2 regions of the Streptomyces sp. NBC_01618 genome follow, and region 1 is predicted to be linked to the other one. Evidence: riboswitches for the same ligand, from Rfam matches in the RefSeq annotation. Region 1 holds a riboswitch; the other holds the start of a gene.
What was found. Region 1 has a riboswitch for cyclic di-AMP ahead of OH735_RS33325 (peptidoglycan DD-metalloendopeptidase family protein). Riboswitches for the same ligand answer to the same signal wherever they lie in the genome.
Positions count from the first base shown of each region.

Region 2: linked by a shared signal. The riboswitch ahead of OH735_RS19885 (M23 family metallopeptidase) and the one ahead of OH735_RS33325 (peptidoglycan DD-metalloendopeptidase family protein) in region 1 are both predicted to bind cyclic di-AMP.

Region 1 is NZ_CP109297.1:7,169,288-7,176,972, reverse strand. Features, by position in the region: gene OH735_RS33350 (STM4014 family protein) at 1-155, shown strand, start outside; gene OH735_RS33345 (STM4013/SEN3800 family hydrolase) at 193-1,008, shown strand; gene OH735_RS33340 (STM4012 family radical SAM protein) at 1,005-2,369, shown strand; gene OH735_RS33335 (STM4011 family radical SAM protein) at 2,378-3,256, shown strand; gene OH735_RS33330 (SGNH/GDSL hydrolase family protein) at 3,361-4,206, opposite strand; gene OH735_RS33325 (peptidoglycan DD-metalloendopeptidase family protein) at 4,396-5,325, opposite strand; cyclic di-AMP (ydaO/yuaA leader) riboswitch at 5,331-5,485, opposite strand; partial or broken gene OH735_RS33320 (alpha-galactosidase) at 5,779-7,685, opposite strand, start outside.
Region 2 is NZ_CP109297.1:4,246,215-4,253,899, forward strand. Features, by position in the region: gene OH735_RS19855 (hypothetical protein) at 612-1,469, opposite strand; gene OH735_RS19860 (SHOCT domain-containing protein) at 1,587-2,000, opposite strand; gene OH735_RS19865 (hypothetical protein) at 2,286-2,507, shown strand; gene OH735_RS19870 (SPFH domain-containing protein) at 2,562-3,761, shown strand; tRNA gene OH735_RS19875 (tRNA-Met) at 3,848-3,921, shown strand; gene OH735_RS19880 (PP2C family protein-serine/threonine phosphatase) at 4,137-5,297, shown strand; cyclic di-AMP (ydaO/yuaA leader) riboswitch at 5,578-5,730, shown strand; gene OH735_RS19885 (M23 family metallopeptidase) at 5,742-6,971, shown strand; gene OH735_RS19890 (aldo/keto reductase) at 7,232-7,685, shown strand, end outside.

The DNA.
Region 1 (7,685 bases):
GCTTCGCCGTCGGCGAGGTCAACGCCTTCGGCGATCTGCTTCCGCGACTGACCGGACTCCCCGACAGCGGCGCCGAGGGCCAGGACACCTACGCGGCGCAGGTCGCCGCCGTACTGAACAGAGCAAGGAACCACCGTGCAACCGCCACTCCCTGACACCGCGCCCGCCCTCGCGGAGGCCCGGAACCCGGACATGAGCGAGATCGTGGGCAGCCACGACCTGCTGCTCGTCACCCTCGACACGCTCCGGTACGACGTGGCGGCGGAGCTCGCCGCGGCCGGTCGCATCCCGCATCTGGCACGCCATCTGCCGGGTGGCGCCTGGGAGAAGCGGCATGCGCCCGGCAGCTTCACGTACGCCTCCCACCAGGCGATCTTCGCGGGATTCCTGCCGACCCCGGCCGGCCCGGGGCCGCACCCCCGGCTGTTCGCGGCACGTTTCGCGGGCAGCGAGTCCACCGCTTCGGGGACCTTCGTCTTCGACACCCCCGATCTGCTGTCCGGACTGGCCGGTGCGGGGTACCGCACGGTGTGCGTCGGCGGTGTCGGTTTCTTCAACCGGCAGGGCCCGCTGGGCTCGGTGCTCCCCGGCATGTTCCAGGAGAGCCACTGGGAACCGGAGTTCGGTGTCGCGTCGCCCACCTCGTTCGAGGCTCAGGTGGCCCGCGCCGAACAGGTCGTCGCCGAACTCCCCGCCGAGCAACGGCTGTTCCTCTTCGTCAATGTGTCCGCCCTGCACCAGCCGAACTGGTTCCACCAACCGGGTGCCACCCGCGAGGCGGGCGATTCCCGCGCCACCCACGCCGCCGCTCTGGAGTACGTCGACGCGCACATCGGCCGGCTCTTCGCCGCCGCGAGCAGCCGTCGCCGCTGTTTCGCCATCGTCTGTTCCGACCACGGAACGGCGTACGGGGACGACGGCTACACCGGTCACCGGCTCGGCCACGAGTCCGTCTGGACCATTCCGTACGCGCACTTCTTCCTGGAACCGGAGGCCACCGCATCATGAGCCGCACCACGACCGTCGCGCGGTCCGCCCGCCCGTACCAGAGCTATGTGTACGCCTATCCGCACAAGACGGCCTACCGGCCGCTCGCCGAGCGGCCGGTGCTGCGCGAGCTGTGGGCGGCCGAGCGCAAGGACGCGCTCTCGCTCTATCTCCACATCCCGTTCTGCGAGGTCCGCTGCGGATTCTGCAATCTGTTCACCCGGATCGGCGCTCCCGACGAGCTGACGACCCGCTATCTCGACGCGCTGGACCGGCAGGCCACCGCCGTCCGCGACGCGCTGGGCGACGCGGAGCCGGTGCGGTTCGCCGCGGCGGCGTTCGGCGGGGGCACTCCCACGTTCCTGACCGCGGCGGAGCTGGAACGGCTCTGCGACATCGCCCAGAAGCGGATGGGCGCCGACCTGCGGGCCGTTCCGCTGTCGGTCGAGACGTCGCCGTCGACCGCGACGGCCGACCGGCTGGCCGTCCTCGCCGGCCGCGGTACGAGCAGGATCAGCATCGGAGTGCAGAGCTTCGTCGAAGCCGAGGCGCGTGCGGCCGTGCGACCGCAGCGGCGCGCCGACGTGGAGGCGGCGCTGGACCGGATACGTGATGCCCGCATCCCGGTCCTCAACATCGACCTGATCTACGGCATCGACGGGCAGACCGAGGAGAGCTGGCGCACCTCGCTGGACGCGGCGCTCGGCTGGCGGCCGGAGGAGCTGTACCTGTACCCGCTGTACGTCCGCCCGTTGACCGGTCTCGGGCGGCTCGGCGCGGACGGCGAGGCGGCGGCCGACGCCGCCTGGGACGAGCAGCGGCTGCGGCTGTACCGCGCCGGCCGCGACCATCTCCTCGCCCACGGCTACGAGCAGGTGTCCATGCGGATGTTCCGCCGCGCGGACGCCCCGCGGACGGACGGCCCCGACGACTACGCCTGCCAGACCGACGGCATGATCGGCCTGGGCTGCGGTGCCCGTTCGTACACCTCGAAGCTGCACTACTCCTTCGACTACGCGGTGGAGATGCGGGAGGTTCGGGCCATCATCGACGGCTACGCCGCCACCGAGGACTTCTCGCGCGCCGAGGTCGGCCGGTACGTCGACGGCGACGAGGCGCGCCGGCGCCACCTCCTGCAGTCCGTCCTCCAGGCCGAGGGGCTGCGGCAGGCGGACTACCGGGAGCGCTTCGGTACCTCCCCGGCCGATGACTTCCCCGCCGAACTGGCCCGGTTCGAGGCGCGCGGCTGGCTCGACGCGACGGCCGGGGCGTCCGGACTGCTGCGGCTCTCCCCCGAGGGCCTGGCCCACTCCGACGCACTGGGCCCGGAACTCTTCTCCCCCGGTGTGCGGGCCGCGATGGCCGCGTACGAACTGAAGTGAGCGCGCCCATGGACCTGACCATCCTCTACCGCGGCCCGCTCGCGTCCTGCGACTACGACTGCCCGTACTGCCCGTTCGCGAAGCGGCGCGACAGCCGGGAGCAATTGCGTGCCGACCGTGCCGCGCTGGAGCGGTTCACCGCGTGGGCCGCGGCGCAGACCGGTGACCGGATCTCGGTCCTGTTCACCCCCTGGGGCGAGGGCCTGGTCCGCTCCTGGTACCGGCGCGCGCTGGTCGAGCTGGCGGGGCTGCCGCACATCGGCCGGGTCGCGATCCAGACGAATCTCAGCGGACGAACGGGCTGGCTGGCGGAGGCGGGTGGGGCGGGCCGCGAGAAGATCGCGCTGTGGTGCACATACCACCCGGGGCAGACGCCCTACGAGCGGTTCCTCGCCAAGTGCAAAGAGCTGACCGCGCTCGGCATTCGCCACAGTGTCGGTGTCGTCGGGCTCGACGGCCATCTCGAAGAGGCCCGGCGGCTGCGAGCGGCGCTGCCCGACGAGGTCTATCTCTGGGTGAACGCCGCGGAGGGGCACACCTATACGGACGAGGAGGCGGAGCGCTGGACGGCCGTGGACCCGCTCTTCCCGTACAGCCGGCATCCGCACCGCTCGGCCGGACTGCCGTGCCGGACGGGCGAGTCGGTCATCTCGGTGGACGGTGACGGCACGGTGCGGCGCTGCCATTTCGTCCCGGCGGAGCTCGGCAACCTCTACGACGGCAGTTACCGGCGTGCGCTCGGCCCGCGCGTCTGCCCGCTGGCCGTCTGCGACTGCCACATCGGCTATGTGCATCTGGAGACGCTGCCGCTGTACGACATCTTCGCGGGCGGCGTGCTGGAGCGGATACCGGCCCGGCCGCTGTCGCCCCTCGCCGGACTGGCCTGATCCGCCGAACCGGCCTGAGACCCCGGGCCCGTCCGGCGGGCGGGAACACCACGGTCGCGGCCGCGGTCGTGAGCCGCCGGACAGACCCGGAAGCGGCGGCAGGTCTAGAGCGGCAGCAGGTCCGGCCGCTTCGCCTCGACATGGTCGCCGGAGGACTCGCCGCGCAGCCGCCGGCCGATCCACGGCACCAGGTACTCGCGCGCCCAGTGGATGTCGTCGCGCCGTACTTCGAGCGTGCCGCGCTGCGGCTGCGGGGGCCATTCCTGGTCGGGGTCGGCCGGCACGTCGAGGCCGAGGACCTGGGCGGCGCGCAACGCGACCCTGGTGTGTCCCTCGGGCGACAGATGGAGCCGGTCGTCGTCCCAGGCGCGCCTGTCCTGGACGGACCGCAGCGACCACAGGTCGAGGACCGGGCAGTCGTAGCGGTCGGCGATGGACCGCACATGGGCGGTGTACGTGGCGATCTTGCCGCGCAGATGGCGCAGCACGGGAACGCCACGGGTGTCGAAGCCGGTGGTGACCATCACGGTGCCGACCGATTCGGTCAGCTCGGCGACCGCGCGCTCGAAGCGCTCGGCCACGTCGTCGGGGTCGGTGCCGGGCCTGATGATGTCGTTGCCGCCCGCGCAGAAGCTCACCAGGTCGGGTGCGAGCTCCTTGGCGCGCGGCACCTGCTCCTCGACGATCTGGTCGAGGAGGCGTCCGCGTACGGCGAGATTGGCGTACGTGAAATTCCCGTGTGCGGAGCCGTCGGTGCTCGATTCCGCGTCGGTGTCCGGGAGCTGGTCCGCGAGAAGTACCGCGAAACGGTCCGCCCAGCCGACGAAGGTCCCGTCCGGACCGGGGTCACCCACTCCCTCGGTGAAGCTGTCGCCAATCGCTGCGTACGACCCGATGACGCCATGCCGGTTGATGACGCCACGTTGATTTTTTCTCGAATCGTCTGCCACAAACGCTTATCCTGCACCGCCGAATGTGACCTACGCGACCGTAATAAGGGGTTGACGGGTGGTGAGATAGACCACCCGGTCAGGTTTTGGTAAAGGAGGAATAAGCAGCAGGGGCGGTGCGCCGCCGCGCACCGCCCCTGCTGTGCAACTCAGGTCATTCCGTGTTGCTCAACTGCCCGTTCGTTCGGCTCAGACGTAGATGCCGTGCGAAGCCAGGAAGGCGATCGGGTCGATGTCCGAGCCGTACGCCGGGCCCGTGCGGACCTCGAAGTGCAGGTGCGGTCCGGTGGCGTTGCCGGTGGCGCCGGAGAGGCCGACCTGCTGACCGGTGCTCAGGGGCTGGCCCGCCGAGACGGAGATCGAGGACAGGTGGCCGTACTGCGAGTAGTGACCGTCGGCGTGCTTGATGACGACCTGGTTGCCGTACGCGCCACCCCAGCCGGCGGTGACGACGGTGCCGGAGGTGATGGCCTTCACGCTGGTGCCGGTGAAGACGGGGAAGTCGATCCCGGTGTGGCTGCCGCTGGACCAGTTGGAGCCGGAGGCGCGGTAGCCGGTGGTGTGGTTGCCGGGGACCGGGTGGGCGTAGCCGGAGCTGTTGCTCTGAGCGGCCGGGGCGGAGGTCTTGGACTCCGTGACCGTCGACACCTTGGCCGGGGCGGACTTCTTCGCGACCGACGAGGGAACCGAGGGGGCCTTCGACGGGAGGCCGGCGCCGGTACCGGCGCCGGTGGGCGCGGAGTCGCCCGACGCCTTGCCGCCGAGCGTCAGCTTCATGCCCGGGAAGATCAGGCCGGGGTCGTCGCCGACGACCTTGCGGTTGTCCTGGTACAGCTTCTGCCAGCCACCGTCGATCTTGTGCTCGGCGGCGATCTTGGACAGCCAGTCGCCGGAGACGACGGTGTACGTCGTGGTGGCGGCCTGCTTCTGCGCGACCGGCTTGGCCGAAGCGGCGTGCGTGGCGGCGGAGACCGACTGCGGGGCGGCGGCCGGGGCGGCGTTGGCACCGGTGGCGCCGAGCAGCGGCAGCGCGATGACGGCGCCGCCGGCGCCTGCGGCGGCGACGCCACGGGCGATGGCGCGGGTCTTCGTACGACGGTGCTTACCCGATATGGGCATGAAGTGGTTCCTCTCCGGCGCCTACGAAGTGAGCTGTCGGGTTCGGGCTGGAGCTGCCCGGCCGCGCTGAGCGCGACTTCACCCCGAGCCGGCCGGATTTCTCCGATCGGCGGCCTACCTGGTTCCCCCGCTCCTGCCACACGATGAGTGGATGCGAATTCCGGTCGGCGGCAGGATTAGGCGGTCCGTCCGGATTGACGGTGACCGTAAGCGAGTCGGGACGGCGAGAACAAGCCAATGGTTCCGTTCCGGAATCCGCGTCAGGAATTCGGTGCGGAATTCCGGTCACACTCCGTGGATTAAGGATCTTGGCATTCCGCGCCGCGCACGGAATGCCCGACCGCCCCGCCAGCACGCACCGTCACGGATATGATTCCGCTCACGAACGGGCAACCATCTGCCGCACACATAGGGCAAGTTCCGCTAAATCAACCCATTCCGGACATGTCATGCTCATCGTTCGCGTCGGAGCCTCAGCACCCGTGCATCGAGGTCCCGCCGAAGCCCGGTCTGCAGCCCCTGATGAAGCAGTGCCGAACCGTGGTGCACCGCCCCCGTGTCCAGGCAGGTGTACGCCGCCGCGGGGTCCAGTCCGCGCAGTCGCAGGGCCGGGGGCCGCTCCCCGTACCGCTGCGCCTCCAGCCACATCAGGACCACGGCCTCGTCCCCGTGGACATACTGGACCGCGCTGAGCCCACCGCGCGGGGCGCGCAGCCGGTACAGCGAGCCGTGCTGCACCACCGGCCGGATCTCCTTGTAGAGATCGACCCAGGCCCGCGCCTCGGCCAGCTCCTCCTCACTCCACTCGGTGAGGTCACCACCGACCCCGAGCACACCGGCCATCGCACTCACGAAACGGAAGCGCAGTGAGCTGACCCGGCCGTTGAGCTGGACGTTGGGGCTGTCGGTGACCCAGGCGGCCATCACCCGGGCCGGATGGATCTGGCCGAAGCCCTCCTGGATGGCGAGACGGTCGAGCGGGTCGGTGTTGTCCGAGGTCCACACCTGGTCCGCACGGGACAGAATCCCCAGATCGATCCGGCCGCCGCCGCCCGAGCAGGACTCGAAGGCGACCGAGGGGTGCGCGGCCCGGAGCCGGTCGATCAGCGCGTACAGGGCGTCGACATGCTCGATCCAGAGCTTCTGCGGATACTCCTCGCCCGGCCGGCCCGCGTCGGTGAAGGAGCGGTTGAAGTCCCATTTCACATAGTCGATAGGCGCGCTGGACAGCAGTGCGTCCAGCTGTTCCCAGAGATATTCGCGCACATCGGCACGGGCCGGATTGAGCACCAGTTGATTACGGAACTCGGTCCGCGCCCGCCCGGGGAAGTGCTGCACCCAGTCGGGGTGCGCACGGTAGAGATCACTGTCGGCATTGACCATTTCCGGCTCGACCCAGATACCGAACTGCATGCCGAGACCGTGCACTTCGTCGGCGAGCGGCCCCAGCCCGCCGGGAAAGCGGTCCGGGTTCGGCGTCCAGTCGCCGAGCCCCGCCCGGTCGCTGGTGCGCTGCCCGAACCACGCGTCGTCCACGACGAACAGCTCGACGCCCATCGTGGCGGCACGCTCGGCGAGGGCGCGCTGCTGCTCCTGCGCGATGTCGAAGCCCATCGCCTCCCAGGACTTGTAGAGCACGGGCCGCAGACTCCCCGCGTCCGGGATCACGTGGGCCAACTGCCAGGCGTGCCAGGCCCGGCTCGCGCCGCCGAACCCCGCCGCGCTCCACAGACCGGCGAAGACGGGTGTGACGTACGACTCCCCCGGCGCGAGCAGCAGCAGCCCCGAGTCGTCGTGCCCGGCGCCGCCGGTGATCTGCACGAGCCCGTCGGGCAGCCGCTGTACGGAGATCCGCCACGACCCGGACCAGCCGAGCGCGCAGCCGTACACCTCGCCGCTCTCCTCGGTCGCCGCGCCGTCCGCGTCGAGTGCGACCCACGGCAGGTACTGGTGCCCGGTGTGGCCGCGCCTGCTGGAGATGACGCTCTCGCCGTACATCAGCTCCGCCCGGGCGAGCCGCGATTCCGCCGCCCAGCGGCCGTGCAGCCGACTCAGCCGCCAGCCGTCGCGGGCGGGCAGCACCCAGGCGGCCGCGTCGGCACGCAGCAGCTCCAGCGGTGGACCGTCCGGCCCGGCGTGGGCGACGGTGGCCAAGCGCTCGATGACGTCGGAAGTGTCCCGCATCCGGTAGTGCAGGGTCAGGGCGAGCCGGTGCACGGAGTCGGTGAAGCCGATGCGGAGTTCGTCCCCGTCCACCGTGGCGTCGGCGAAGGCCCACTCGGTGCCGCGGACCTCCGGGGTCCGTACCGAGAGGGCCGGGCGGACGAACCGGGGGCCGCCCTCGACCGGGTACTCCTCAC
Region 2 (7,685 bases), 2.9 Mb from region 1:
GCTGTTTGCGGAGAGGGTGAAAATGCTGGAGCCCCTTGTGATGGTGGCGTGAATATCGTGGATCTCAAATGAAGAGCTAATGGAGAAGAATTATGTGTCAGCGTGCTGTCTGTGGGTCCTGTCGGAAGATGACCTATGAGGGCTGCGGGAGGCATGTGGACCAAGTGCTCATGGGCGTGCCGACGGCTCAGCGGTGCATGTGTGAGTCTGCGGAGCGCAGGGGTGCGCGCGCAGTGGGGGTGGCGGCTCGATCGGAATCGGTGCCGGCCCGACAGGGCGAGTCGCCGCGACGCGCACAGGTTCCTCGGCGCCCGGAGAGTTCACCGAGCCGGTCGAGGGGTGGCTGGTGGGCCCGGCTCATCGATTGGGCGAAAAGTCCGGTATAAGGAAATCAGTCGACTATGAGTGCTTCGGAATCTTTGGGTAGAAGACGCTGGTTATTGCGCCATGAAAACCCGGATTTCGAACTCCAGGGTGGCAGGCGACGCCGAGCCCGAAGCCTGCAGCGACACCCATGACCGTCGCTGCAATTGCCGTCGGCGTGTTCCTGGGAGTCGCCCTCACTGAAGAAGCTGCGGTGGTACGAGGACGCAGGTGAAGGCCCGATGCGGCTACGACGGTCGGGTGGTGTTCCTGCGCTCCTGCACGTTGGCGTAGGCCATGAGACCGAGGAGGACGGCCAGGAGTACGGCCGAGGCGCCCGGTGTGCCGAGATCGAGGCCGCCCTTGGCGGCAGGCTTCGTGAGGAAGTCGCCGGCGGTGGCGCCCAGCGGACGGGTGAGGACGAACGCGATCCAGAACAGTGCGACGTTCGGGACGGCCGACACCCGCATCAGGGCGGCCAGTACGGCCAGCAGCGCTGTGACGAGGAGGGCGCCGCCGGCGTAGCCGAGGCCGGAGCTGTCGGATAGGAAGTCGCCCATGGACGTGCCGAGTGTGTTCGAGACCAGGATCGCGGACCAGAAGAGGGCCTCGCCGCGGAAGGTGACGATGTCTCGGATGACGAAGGTCTGTCCGGTGAGCTTCCAGGCGATGAAGATGGCGATCAGCAGGGAGACCAGGATCGCCGCGCCCGCGGGGTATCCCAGGCCCAGGCCCTGCGGGCCCCGGCCCAGCGAGTCCGTGCCCGCCGTGAGGTACTCGGTACTGGCGTCACGGTTCATGAAGTCCGACATCGTGGTGCCGGCCATGCTCGTGGACAGGATGACCGTCCAGTAGAAGAACGGGTTGTAGCGCCGGGCCCGCAGTTGCACCACCAGCGTCAGCACGAACACCAGGAACAGTGCGATCGTGGTGAGGAAGTAGCCCAGCCGCAGCGTCTGGGAGAACAGGTCTCCGGCCGTCTCGCCGAGGGTGGTGGCGGCGACCTTCATGATCCAGAAGGCCAGAGTGACCTCGGGGAGCTTCTTCATCACGGAACGGCGCTCAGTGGCCACATCCACGGCGGTGAGGAATTCCGACTGTCCCAAAACGCACTCCTGGTCACGAGCGCGCCTGCGCGCCGGCCTGTTACCGCGTCCTTGCGTCTACGCAAGGTAGACCGTCTACACGCATGTAGACGGTCCGACACTCCCGGCGTGATGCGCTCAGACGAGGAGCTTCGTCTTCGCCCGCTGGTACTCCTCCTCGGTAATGGCGCCCCGGTCCTTGAGCTCGGCGAGTTTCGCCAGGTCGTCGACGTGCTTGCCCTCCCTCGGGGCGTTCGCGCCGGAGCTGTCGGCGGCGGCCTCCCGTACGTACGCCTTGAAGGCGGCGTCGCGTTCCTGCGCTTCCTTGATCTCCCGCTTCCCCATGGATTTGCCGCGCACGATCACGTACACCAGGACGCCGATGTACGGCAGCAGCAGCGCCAGGACGAGCCAGCCGGCCTTGCCCCAGCCGCTGAGGTCGTCGCTGCGGAAGATGTCCGCGATGACCTTGAAGAGCAGGAACAGCCACATGATCCAGAGGAAGAACCAGAGCATGGTCCAGAAGAGGTCCAGCAGGGGGTATTCGTCCACGGTCGGCTCCCTGATCATTGCGACTTCGTCGCGTCGACTGGCTGAACGGTAAATCAGTCATATCACCGTAAATCCGAGCCTGCCTCCCGGCGTTCTCCGGGCTCCTCTTTGGCCGCCCCTTGGGCCGCCCTCCGTCGTGGGTGCGGAGTACCGTGGAAATATCGAGGGAGGCTCGGGACGCCCAGGCCTCCAGGAGGCGGGGTCGCCTCGTGTTCATGAAGCGGTGTGAGAAGCGGCGTGAGCGGCGGTGTGAGCAGGCGTACGCATGGACGCTCGCGAGGGCGCATGCACACGGCAGATGAGTCCGCCCGGAGCCCGGTCGGGGCGATCGGCCGCGTCACCGTGCCGATTCCGCCCGATGGCCCGGGCGAAGTACTGGTGGCCGTACGGGGTGGGTCGGAGGCCTATACCGCATGGTCGGCGACGTCGATCGACAGGGACGTGCGCGTCGTTGTCGTCGACTCGGTCTCGGCGCGCGGCGTGATCGTGGAACGCCTGCCGTCCTGAGCCGAAGCAGCGGTGCAGCTACGTCGAGCAGAGACGCACGACAGGAGTCTTCCGATGTTCTTCTGGCACGTTCCCGCCCCCAACGAGGCGATGCTCATATCCGGTTCCAAGGGGCAGACGCTGGACACCCAGTTCCGGATAGTCACCGGACACGGCAGTTTCGTGCTCCCCGTGAAGCAGAAGGCGCGCATGCTCTCCCTGGCATTGCGCGAGGCGGAGATCACCGAGGATTGCGTGACGCAGCAGGGCATCCGCCTCAACGTCCGGGCCGTCGCGGTCTTCAAGGTCGGCGACGATGCCGTGTCCATCGCCAACGCGGCACGCCGCTTCCTGACCGAGCAGGAGCAGATGGAGGAGCTCGCCGGCCGGATCTTCGCGGGCCACCTGCGTTCCATCGTCGGCGGACTGACCGTGGAGCAGATCATCCGCGAGCGCAACCGGGTCTCCCAGGAGGTCATCGCGGGCAGCCACGGCGAGATGGAGAAGCTCGGCATCGTGGTGGACGCCCTCCAGATCCAGGAGATCGACGACGCCACCGGCTACATCAACAACCTCGCCGCCCCGCATGCCGCCGCGGTCGCCAGCCAGGCCCGGATCGCCGAGGCCAAGGCCGACCAGGAGGCCAGCCAGCGCGAGCAGCAGGCCGCGGCGCTCAAGGCGGAGTACGAGCGGGACACCGCGATCAAGCGGGCCGGCTTCCTCGCCGAGACCGAGCAGTACAACGCCCGCGCCGCGCAGGCCGGACCGCTCGCCCAGGCCAGGGCCTCGCAGGAGGTCATCGAGGAGCAGACCGCGCTGGCCGAGCGGCAGGCCGCTCTCGCCGCGCAACGGCTCGAAGCGGAGGTCCGGCGTCCGGCGGATGCCGAGGCGTACCGTCAGCGCACTCTCGCGGAAGCGGCCCGTGACCGGGCGAAGTTCGAGGCCGACGGCAGCGCGTACACCGAACGGACCCTCGCCCAGGCGCAGGCCGACGCCAACAGCGTGCGCGCCACCTCGCTGCGCGACGGCAACCAGGAGCTCATCGCGGCCAACCGCATCGTCGAGAACCTGCCCGCCCTGGCCGACGCGGCCGCCCGAGGCATGTCCGGGGCGGACCTGACCGTTTTGAACGGCACCGACGGTGTCAATGAGATGGCGGCGGGCGTGGTCGGCCAGGGGCTGGCGATTCTCCGCTCCCTGCAGCGCGGCGCGAATCCGATGAAGCCCCCGGCGGTCAACGGGAAGACCGCTCCCCGTATCGCCGAGACGAATTGAGGTCGGCGGGTGGCTCAGCTATTCGCTCAGTGATTCGCTCAGTGGTCATGAGCCCGTCGCGCATGCCGTACAGTTGTGTTTACCGACGCGGGGTGGAGCAGCTCGGTAGCTCGCTGGGCTCATAACCCAGAGGTCGCAGGTTCAAATCCTGTCCCCGCTACTGAAGACCCAGGCCCGGCACGCATGTAGCGTGCCGGGCCTGGGTCGTTCCAGTATGAGACCCCCGAAGGAGCAGGTCCGGGCGGTGTGTGGGCTGTGCCACGTACGTACCCCCATTGGTCGACGAGGAGTCGCCGCGCGACTCCGCTCCGGCGAGCCTGGGGGTGGGGCGCGGTACCGTCCGCAGCCGCGCGCGTACCGGGCAGGAGACCACAGGTGTGGAAGCGGCTGAAGGGGCGCGGCAGACGTGCCGAGGGCGGCACCCGCGCCCGGCGGTTCGTCCGCGCGCTGCCCGCCCTGATGATCCTCGGCGGGCTGGCGTTCGACATCCTCACCCCGCCCACCTTCACCGCCATTCCGCTGTTCGTGGCGGCGCCGCTGATCGCCGCGCCGTTCTTCTCGCTGTCCAGGACCATCTGCACCGGCCTCGCCTCGATGCTGGCCGTGGTCGTGCTGCGGCTGTACAGCAACACGCTGCCGGACGTCGTGCCGCTGATCGAGCTGCTCACCCTGGCCACCGTCTCGGTACTCGCGGTCGTGATCAACGGGGTCGTGCGGCGCAGCAATGAGCAGCTGGCGTCCGCGCGGGTCATCGCGGAGACCGCCATGCGGGCGGTGCTGCCGAAGCCGTCCGACCGGATCGGCGGGCTGCATGTGGCGGCGCGGTACGAGGCGGCGCAGGCGGACGAGTTCGTCGGCGGTGACCTGTTCGCCGTGACGGACTCCCCGTACGGGGTGCGGTTGGTGGTCGGGGACGTACGGGGGAAGGGGCTCGACGCCGTGGAGTCGGTGGCGGTGATCATCGGGGCGTTCCGGGAGGCGGCCGAGCAGGAGCGTTCGCTGGAGGGTGTGGCGCAGCGGCTGGAGCGGGCGCTGGCGCGGGAGGGGACGCGGCGGGGCGGGCTCGACGCGGTGGAGGGCTTCATCACCGCCGTGCTGGCCGAGATCCCGGCCGGGCTGTCGCGTGTGCGGGTCGTCAACCGCGGCCACCCCGAACCAATCCTGCTGCACCCGGACGGGGCGCTGGATGTGTTGGGGCCGACGGTGCCCGCGCTGCCGCTCGGGATGGACCTGGGAGCGTGGCCCGACAGGTCGGACGAGTGGGACCTGCCGGCGGGGACGACCCTGCTCCTGTACACGGACGGCCTCTCCGAGGCGCGGAACACCGACGGGGTCTTCTACGACCCGGCGGTCCGGCTGCGCGGTCGGATCTTCCCGGGGCCCGAGGAGCTGCTGTCCGCGTTGACCGATGACGTACGACTGCACACGGGGGGTGAGACGACCGACGACATGGCGTTGCTCGCGGTCGTACGTCCCGCGGAGGGGCAGCCGGACCGGCGCAGGACCGTGAAGATCGTCGGTCTGGAAGGGGTGTGACGAGTGGGGCGGGGGCTTTCGTGCGTGCCGGGCGGGCCTTGGGCGCGGGATGCCACCGTACGTAACCGAAGCGCGCCACTCCGCATAACATTTGACGCAACGTCAGAAATCGGGTGGTGACTGAGGGGTGATCAACTCATCCCATTTCACCCGGTTGTGCACCGTAAAGTCCAGGCCAAAGGCGTGAACGATCAGTGGGAACAGCTTGGAATCAGGCCCCGGTGTCTATTAACGTTCGATAACGCAGCGCGGTCGTCCCAGCCGTCGTCAGTGGCGGCACCGTGCGCGAGCGCCGAATTCCGCAAGGGAACCGGGGAACCACCTACATGGGGTGAATCGGACACCTGCGTCTCGTGAGAGGCGGAGGGGCCCGTAGGAGACCTTCCTGCTCCGAACCCGTCAGCTAACCCGGTAGGCGAGAAGGAAGGAAAGGAGTGCGCCCCCGTGGCGTCCAACAAGCCTGCCCCCGAGGCTCCCTCTCGGTTCAACCCCGACTTCGGCACCGACTTCGGCACCGACTTCGGATCCGGTTCCCACTCCGGCTTCGCTTCCGACTCCGGCTTCGGCCCCGACTACGGGACCGCCTCCGACTACGGGACCGGTGGGACGGGAGCGGCGTACGGCACCGAGCCGGGCGGCGACTTCGCCGGTGACTTCGGTGGCGAAGTCCGCGCCGACGGCAACGGTGAGCCCGAACGCGGCTGGGACGAGTGGAACCCCACCGAGGAGTCCGTCCGCCCCGTACGCGGCAGGCACCGCGTCGCCAAGCAGCGCAACGGACTTGCCCGTAGCTCCACGGTGCTCGGGGTCGGCGTCATCGCGGCGGTCGGTGCGGGCGGCATGGCCACCGCGCAGAGCAAGCCGCCGGTCTCCATCTCCCTTCCCGATTCCATCGCGGACAACCTTCCCGACGCCAAGTCCCTTCCGGGCGTGGGTGCTCTGTTCTCCGGGGAGTCCGAAGCCGACAAGGCCGCTGTCGCCGCCGATGCCGCACCGCTCACCACCGCCGGCCTCACCACCACCGAGGCCGAGCAGGGCACGTCGGACGCGGGCGAGGCGCTCCGTGCGCGCATCCTCCAGCAGGCGGAGCAGCAGCAGGACGCCGCCGACGCCGAGGCCAAGGCCGCCCAGGAGAAGGAGGCCGCGGAGAAGGCAGCCGCCGAGGCCAAGAAGCAGCAGGACGCGGCCGAGGCCAAGGCCGCCGCCGAAAAGAAGAAGGCGGAGGAAGAGGCCAAGAAGAAGGCCGAGGCCCTGCGGCTCGCCAAGCTCGCCGCCAGCTACGCCATCCCGACCTCCTCGTACACGATCACCTCGACCTTCGGCCAGGCCGGCTCGATGTGGTCCTCCGGCTACCACACCGGCCTCGACTTCGCGGCGCCGACGGGTACGCCGATCAAGGCCATACACGGCGGCACCATCAAGTCGGCCGGCTGGTCCGGTTCGTACGGCTACCGCACGGTGCTGGAGCTCGACGACGGTACGGAGCTGTGGTTCTGCCACCAGTCCTCGATCGGCGTGAGCGTCGGCCAGAAGGTCACCACCGGTGAGACCATCGGCCGGGTCGGCGCGACCGGCAACGTGACGGGCCCGCACCTCCACCTGGAGGTCCACACCCCCTCCGGTACGGGCATCGACCCGATGGCCTGGCTGCGCGACAAGGGCATCAACCCCTGATCCACAGGCCGCCCTTCCGGTCCTTCCGGTCCTTCCGGTCCCTGCGGGCCTTCCGGGCCTTCTCGTCCTTCCGGCCCGCGTGTTCCGAGCGATCCGAGCGGTCCGGTGATCCGCGCGGTCCGAGTCGGTTCGCCAGCCGCTGAACTCCGGCAGTCCTGACGCTCACCCCCCCCGACGTCAGGGCTGCCGGTCCGTCGCTGCGGGTCCGTCGCTGCCGGTCCGTCGGAATAGCGGGCGTGCTGGAATCCGTTGATCCATTTATGACTCCTCTTCGTAAGCTGGGCTCTTCCGACCTCCAGGTCTTCCCGCTCGCCCTCGGCGGCAACGTCTTCGGCTGGACGGCCGACGAGGCGCAGTCATTCGCCGTACTGGACGCCTACGCTGCGGCGGGCGGCAATTTCATCGACACCGCCGACTCCTACTCCGCCTGGGTCCCGGGCAACGAGGGCGGTGAGTCGGAGACCGTCATCGGAAAGTGGCTCGCGGCCCGCTCCAACCGCTCCGACATCGTCGTCGCCACCAAGGTCGGCGCACACCCCTCGTACAAGGGTCTCTCCGGCACGACCATCAAGGCCGCGGCCGAGGAGTCGCTGCGCCGGCTCGGCACCGACCACATCGATCTGTACTACACGCACTTCGATGACGAGACCGTCCCGGTCGAGGAGATCATCACCGCCCTCGACGGACTCGTGAAGGAGGGCAAGGTCCGGGAGA